DNA from 2 places in the Tumebacillus algifaecis genome. Region 2 is predicted to be linked to the other one. Evidence: a T-box and tRNA genes for the amino acid it is inferred to sense, from the RefSeq annotation. Region 2 holds a T-box; the other holds one or more tRNA genes.
The links. The T-box of region 2 lies ahead of pheS (phenylalanine--tRNA ligase subunit alpha). A T-box ahead of a tRNA ligase gene usually reads a tRNA of that ligase, here a tRNA-Phe.
Positions count from the first base shown of each region.

Region 1: it has a tRNA-Phe gene. The T-box ahead of pheS (phenylalanine--tRNA ligase subunit alpha) is inferred to sense a tRNA for this amino acid. The anticodon was not compared.

Region 1 is NZ_CP022657.1:3,146,479-3,149,845, forward strand. Features, by position in the region: rRNA gene rrf (5S ribosomal RNA) at 176-292, opposite strand; tRNA gene CIG75_RS13340 (tRNA-Ile) at 311-387, opposite strand; tRNA gene CIG75_RS13345 (tRNA-Gly) at 395-469, opposite strand; tRNA gene CIG75_RS13350 (tRNA-Ala) at 612-687, opposite strand; tRNA gene CIG75_RS13355 (tRNA-Arg) at 695-771, opposite strand; tRNA gene CIG75_RS13360 (tRNA-Lys) at 791-866, opposite strand; tRNA gene CIG75_RS13365 (tRNA-Asp) at 926-1,002, opposite strand; tRNA gene CIG75_RS13370 (tRNA-Met) at 1,006-1,081, opposite strand; tRNA gene CIG75_RS13375 (tRNA-Val) at 1,153-1,228, opposite strand; tRNA gene CIG75_RS13380 (tRNA-Glu) at 1,301-1,377, opposite strand; tRNA gene CIG75_RS13385 (tRNA-Gln) at 1,379-1,453, opposite strand; tRNA gene CIG75_RS13390 (tRNA-Met) at 1,459-1,535, opposite strand; tRNA gene CIG75_RS13395 (tRNA-Ser) at 1,539-1,631, opposite strand; tRNA gene CIG75_RS13400 (tRNA-Ile) at 1,648-1,724, opposite strand; tRNA gene CIG75_RS13405 (tRNA-Gly) at 1,732-1,806, opposite strand; tRNA gene CIG75_RS13410 (tRNA-Phe) at 1,901-1,976, opposite strand; tRNA gene CIG75_RS13415 (tRNA-Asp) at 1,995-2,071, opposite strand; tRNA gene CIG75_RS13420 (tRNA-Met) at 2,075-2,150, opposite strand; tRNA gene CIG75_RS13425 (tRNA-Val) at 2,222-2,297, opposite strand; tRNA gene CIG75_RS13430 (tRNA-Glu) at 2,370-2,446, opposite strand; tRNA gene CIG75_RS13435 (tRNA-Arg) at 2,452-2,528, opposite strand; tRNA gene CIG75_RS13440 (tRNA-Lys) at 2,548-2,623, opposite strand; tRNA gene CIG75_RS13445 (tRNA-Ser) at 2,626-2,717, opposite strand; gene ftsZ (cell division protein FtsZ) at 3,046-3,367, opposite strand, start outside.
Region 2 is NZ_CP022657.1:1,310,734-1,314,100, reverse strand. Features, by position in the region: gene pheT (phenylalanine--tRNA ligase subunit beta) at 1-547, opposite strand, end outside; gene pheS (phenylalanine--tRNA ligase subunit alpha) at 563-1,627, opposite strand; T-box leader at 1,678-1,927, opposite strand; gene CIG75_RS06010 (DUF2512 family protein) at 1,998-2,354, opposite strand; gene CIG75_RS06005 (TrmH family RNA methyltransferase) at 2,633-3,367, opposite strand, start outside.

The DNA of each region.
Region 1 (3,367 bases), 1.8 Mb from region 2:
GATCCAGTCAGGATCGGGTCTTTCATTTTCTAGTAAGTTCTCCGTTCTCCAAAGGACCGAACAGTCTAAACACCATGCCGCCACGATCACTGCGGTGGTGCTTCGAACTTGGCACCGTTCTTTTGTCTATGGACAACAAAAAAGACTCAGTTCTACGAACTGAGTCCTCATCTTTGCCTAGCGGCGTCTTACTCTCCCAGGACCCTGCGGTCCAAGTACCATCAGCTCTGTGGAGCTTAACTTCTGTGTTCGAGATGGGAACAGGTGTGACCTCCACGACATTACCACTAGACGATAGTGCTTAATAAAATGGTGGGCCCAAGAAGATTCGAACTTCCGACCTCACGATTATCAGTCGTGCGCTCTAGCCAACTGAGCTATGGGCCCTTAAAAATGGAGCGGAAGACGGGATTCGAACCCGCGACCCTCGCCTTGGCAAGGCGATGCTCTACCCCTGAGCCACTTCCGCATACAGGATGTATGCGTCCCGCGTTGCGACAGGACGTCGCGTTCTTAGCGGGGCTACCTCTGCCCCATGTTGCAACAGGACGTTGCGATCTTAGTGAGGCACCTTTGTCCAACGTTGCTTTTGTTGGACAAGTCATGAGAACTGGTGGAGATAAGCGGATTCGAACCGCTGACCCCCTGCTTGCAAGGCAGGTGCTCTACCAACTGAGCTATACCCCCGTAAAAATGGCGTGCCCAGAGAGATTCGAACTCCCGGCCTTTTGATTCGTAGTCAAACGCTCTATCCAGCTGAGCTATGGGCACATTTATGAGATTGTAATAGTGGTGAGCCATGAAGGACTCGAACCTTCGACCCACTGATTAAAAGTCAGTTGCTCTACCAACTGAGCTAATGGCTCACATACAGGATGTCCAACATCGCGCCAGGAGATCGCATAGTAAGTTGGGCAAATTTAAATGGCGGAGCTGACGGGATTCGAACCCGCGGTCTCCCGCGTGACAGGCGGGCATGTTAGGCCACTACACCACAGCTCCATGTGGTTGCGGGGACAGGACTTGAACCTGCGACCTTCGGGTTATGAGCCCGACGAGCTGCCAACTGCTCCACCCCGCGATATGATGTTTGGAAATGTCCACCTTGCGACAAGACGTCGCGAACAAAAGCCGACCTTCCTGTTTTAAAAATGGTGGAGGTTGACGGGATCGAACCGCCGACCCTCTGCTTGTAAGGCAGATGCTCTCCCAGCTGAGCTAAACCTCCACGTACAGGACGTACCGTGTCCAACGTTGCGACAGGACATCGCGCCCTTAGTTGGGCAACCTCTAAAGAAAATGGTGACTCGTACGGGATTCGAACCCGTGAATGCCGCCTTGAAAGGGCGGTGAGTTAAGCCGCTTCTCCAACGAGCCATGGCTGGGGAGGAAGGGATCGAACCTTCGCATGACGGAGTCAAAGTCCGTTGCCTTACCGCTTGGCGACTCCCCAATGTGTGGTAGCGGCGGAGGGACTTGAACCCCCGACCCACCGGGTATGAACCGATTGCTCTAGCCAACTGAGCTACACCGCCACATGGCGGAGAGAGGGGGATTCGAACCCCCGAGACGTTTTAGGCGCCTACACGATTTCCAATCGTGCTCCTTCGACCAAACTCGGACATCTCTCCAGAAGAAATATTGAAATGGTGGGCCCAAGAAGATTCGAACTTCCGACCTCACGATTATCAGTCGTGCGCTCTAGCCAACTGAGCTATGGGCCCTTAAAAATGGAGCGGAAGACGGGATTCGAACCCGCGACCCTCGCCTTGGCAAGGCGATGCTCTACCCCTGAGCCACTTCCGCATACAGGATGTATGCGTCCCACGTTGCGACAGGACGTCGCGTTCTTAGCGGGGCTACCTCTGTCCCGCGCTGCAACAGGACTATTTTTGAAAAATGGTGGCTCGGGACGGAATCGAACCGCCGACACGAGGATTTTCAGTCCTCTGCTCTACCGACTGAGCTACCGAGCCATATTGAGATGAAAAAAGTGGCGGAGCTGACGGGATTCGAACCCGCGGTCTCCCGCGTGACAGGCGGGCATGTTAGGCCACTACACCACAGCTCCATGTGGTTGCGGGGACAGGACTTGAACCTGCGACCTTCGGGTTATGAGCCCGACGAGCTGCCAACTGCTCCACCCCGCGATATGATGTTTGGAAATGTCCACCTTGCGACAAGACGTCGCGAACAAAAGCCGACCTTCCTGTTTTAAAAATGGTGGAGGTTGACGGGATCGAACCGCCGACCCTCTGCTTGTAAGGCAGATGCTCTCCCAGCTGAGCTAAACCTCCACGTACAGGACGTACCGTGTCCAACGTTGCGACAGGACGTCGCGCCCTTAGTTGGGCAACCTCTAAAGAAAATGGTGACTCGTACGGGATTCGAACCCGTGAATGCCGCCTTGAAAGGGCGGTGAGTTAAGCCGCTTCTCCAACGAGCCATACATGGCGTGCCCAGAGAGATTCGAACTCCCGGCCTTTTGATTCGTAGTCAAACGCTCTATCCAGCTGAGCTATGGGCACATTTATGAGATTGTAACAGTGGTGAGCCATGAAGGACTCGAACCTTCGACCCACTGATTAAAAGTCAGTTGCTCTACCAACTGAGCTAATGGCTCACTGGCGGAGGAAGAGGGATTCGAACCCCCGAGACGGTTACCCGCCTACTTGATTTCGAGTCAAGCTCCTTCGACCGAACTCGGACATTCCTCCGTGATACATCATGCGTTTCTTTCATTGTTTTGCTGTCGGCTCTCGCGGCGACAGGTATTAATATAACACGTTTCAATGCTTGTACTCAAAGCATTCCACACTCGAAATACAAGCAAATTGATTCATTACACAAGATCACCTCCCTCATTATCACTCAATCACTAAAATACCTCACGCAATCAAAAGGCGCGCTCGATCAACTCAGACTGCTAAACCATCCCTACATTCGCAGTCATGGCCCACACACTGCTCTGTTCACAATCAGGTATGACTTGCGATCTTTGATAGACAATAAAAAGAGACTCCTATTCAAGAGTCTCTTTCTTAGCTAGCGGTTGTTGCGGCGCAAGAACGCCGGAATGTCGAGGTTATCGACAGCAGCGTTGTTACCCGTACCAAACGACTTGATATCGGTCTTGTTCAATGCCGGCTTCGGCTGAGCTGGGCGTTCTTTGTGCTCAAATCCGGTCGCAATCACAGTGACTACGATTTCGTCTTTCAGATCTGGGTTGATCACCGCACCAAAAATCATGTTCACTTCCGGGTCGGCCGCCGAGGAAACGATATCGGCTGCTTCATTGACTTCAAACAGCGACAAATTGTTGCCCCCTGCGATATGCATCAAGACACCACGTGCGCCATCGATCGAC
Region 2 (3,367 bases):
CGACACCACGGTAGTTGAGCAGGTCGGAACGGTTCGGGGTCAGCTCAAGTTCGAGCACCGTATCGTTCAGATACAGGTATTCGGTGATTTCGGTGCCGATCGGTGCGTCGGACGGCAGAAGATACAGACCTTCCGTTTGATCTTTCGGCAGGAGCTTCACATCCAGACCGATCTCTTTAGCTGAGCAGAGCATACCTTGCGATTCTACGCCGCGCAGTTTTGCCCTTTTGATTTTGAAATCGCCCGGCAGTTCAGCACCAATCACCGCGACCGGAACTTTTTGGCCTGGTGCCACATTCGGTGCACCGCAGACGATTTGCAGATGTTCGCCCGTGCCTGCATCGATCGTACACACGCGGAGCTTGTCGGCGTTTTCATGTTGGCGCGTCTCTAAGACGTGGCCGATGACGACACCTTTGACCCCAAGGTTGAGCGGGGTGAACTCTTCGACCGGAACGCCAGCGTCGGTGAGCAGTGCTCCCACCTGCTCCGGGGTAAGATCGTCAATTTCTACATATTCACGAAGCCATTGATAGCTGATTTTCATTGATTTTCCCTCCTGCTATACCCGAGACTTGAACTGCGACATCAGGCGCACATCGTTGGTATAGAAATGGCGGATGTCTTCGATGCCGTAGCGGCGCATTGCAATCCGCTCAACGCCCATGCCAAATGCAAATCCGGTAAACTCTTCCGGATCATACCCGGCCATCTCCAGCACGTTCGGGTGTACCATGCCTGCGCCCAAAATTTCGATCCAACCCGTTTGCTTACAGATGCGGCAACCTTCGCCCCCACAAGAGTAGCAAGTGACATCGACTTCGGTCGAAGGTTCGGTGAACGGGAAGTAAGAAGGACGCATGCGGATCGACACATCGCTGCCGAAAATCTGTTGGGTGAATGTGGTCAGGATGCCTTTCAGATCGCTCATGCGGATGTTGCGGTCCACGACGAGCCCTTCGATCTGCATGAACACATGAGAGTGTGTCGCGTCATCATCATCGCGACGGTACACGCGCCCTGGCGCGATGATGCGCACCGGCTGTGGCGACGTTTCCCCACGCTGCTTGGCAGCTTCGACGTTGGCGCGGAGGACGCGACCTTGCACCGGAGAGGTTTGGGTGCGCAACAACATGTCTTCCGAAATGTAGAAGGTGTCTTGCATATCGCGAGCCGGGTGGTTTTTCGGCACGTTGAGTGCGCCAAAGTTGTTGTAGTCCGTCTCCACTTCCGGGCCTTCTGCGATTTGGAAACCGAGGCCCAAGAAGATCTCTTCCGCCTCGCGGATCAGACGGTTGAGCGGATGTTCGCTGCCCAACGGAAGCGCGCGGCCTGGGAGCGTGACATCGATCGTCTCTTCGCGCAACCGCTTTTCACGTTCCGCGCGTCGGAGCGCCTCTTCTTTCGTTTCGAGCGCCTGTTCCAGCGCTTCACGAACTTCGTTGACCATCGCCCCGATGACCGGACGCTCTTCGGCGCTCAAGTCTTTCATCCCGCGCAAGGCGGCGGTCAGTTCACCTTTTTTCCCGAGGTAGGTCGCTTTCCAATCCCCGAGCTGTTGCAGCGTTGACTGCTCTTTCAGCTTTTCCAGCGCTTGTTCTTTCAGCATGACAAGCTGTTCTTTCATCGTGGTTCCCTCCTGCACTCGATTCCAAAAATAAAAAAGACCTTCATCCAACAAGGGACGAAAGGTCTTCGCGGTACCACCCTATTTGAGCATGGGAAAAACACTCCATGACTCCACTTCGTTGAAAGGTAACGGCAGACTGCTGCCGGCTCACCCTACGCAAGTTTAGAAAAACTGTTCAGGCAAGCAGCTACGGAGTGAACTTCGGCGGTCTGTGCTCGCGTGAGAATGCTTTCAGTCTATGACATTCTCTCCCTGAACGCTTCCAGAGTCGCTTACTCTCTCCATCATCGCTGTTTAGATTTAGATTGTGCTGTTAATTACATAGTATAGTACAGGAAAAAACGCTTTGCAACCAAAATGGTCTAATTTAGCCTCGTTCCACTCGATTGACGAACATCGCGTGATAGAAAATCTCAAACCCAGCGACGAGCAGACCGACAAACCAAGCGAACGTCCAAGACACGCTCATGCCGGAGAGAAAATAGTTTCCTGCATAGACGATCAGCGTGGCCATCAGCAAATCGACGGCAACGGCAACAATCGAATTGATGGCCCGCGGAATGATCAAATCGATGACATACCCTAGCACCGCGACGATCAAACCGAGGAGCAGCGCGTGCAGAAAATTCATCTTGCCCCAGAGCGGGAAAAACAGCGCGATAAAATACATCGCTACGATCGTCGAGCCCAATTTCACCACAAACGCCAGCAGATGTCGGTTCACTGCAAACACCCCCATAGACACAGTTTGTCCCCCACTGACCCAAACCATGCAAGCGGTGCTTAGACCTGCTTAGACCTGCTTAGACCTGCTTACCTGCTTACCTGCTTACCTGCTTACCTGCTTACCTGCTTACCTGCTTACCTGCTTACCTGCTTACCTGCTGACTGCTGACTGCTGACTGCCACATGCCACATGCCACATGCCACATGCCACTCGGCACTTCTCTGCACGTCTACACCACGTAAAAAGGCACCCCTTCGAGTGCCTAGCGCTTACTCTTACTTTGTGCGTTGACGAAGTGCCTCATAGAGCATGACAGACGACGCGATCGCCGCATTCAATGACTCTGCTTGTCCTGGCATTGGCAGAGCGATGCTGTGATCGACGAGGTCGGCGATACCAGCGCTCAGTCCGTGCGCTTCAGAACCGATGACCAGCGCCGTGCCGATCGTGAAGTCATGCTGGAAGACGGTCTTGTCGGCATCGGTCGTCGTGCCGACGACACGGACGCCTTGGCGTTTCATGGCCGGCAGAAACAACTCGAGGTCAACTTCGAACAGCGGAAGATGATACATCGAACCCATCGTCGAACGGACCACCTTTGGGTTGTACAAATCGACGCAGGTTTTGCCAAGAAACACGCCTGTCGCCCCGACCGCATCGGCCGTGCGAATCATCGTGCCGAGATTGCCCGGATCTTGAATGCCATCCAGAACCAAATACAGCGGGTCGGTCTTGTTTTCCAAAAAGTCGTGCGGATCGCCAATCGTTTGACGAAGCACCGCAATCACGCCTTGAGGAGTCTTCGTGTCCGACACATGCTCCATCACCTGCTCGGTCACTTCGTAAACCTGGATGTTCTGTGAAGCCACGCCGTTGACGATCTTGTCATAACGGCCCGACTGCAAATCCCCGCTTACCAAAATCGCTTCGATCGGCGCGCCGGACGCCAGCGCATCTTCGACCAGACGGACGCCTTCCGCAATGTATAATCCCGTTTGCGTACGGTATTT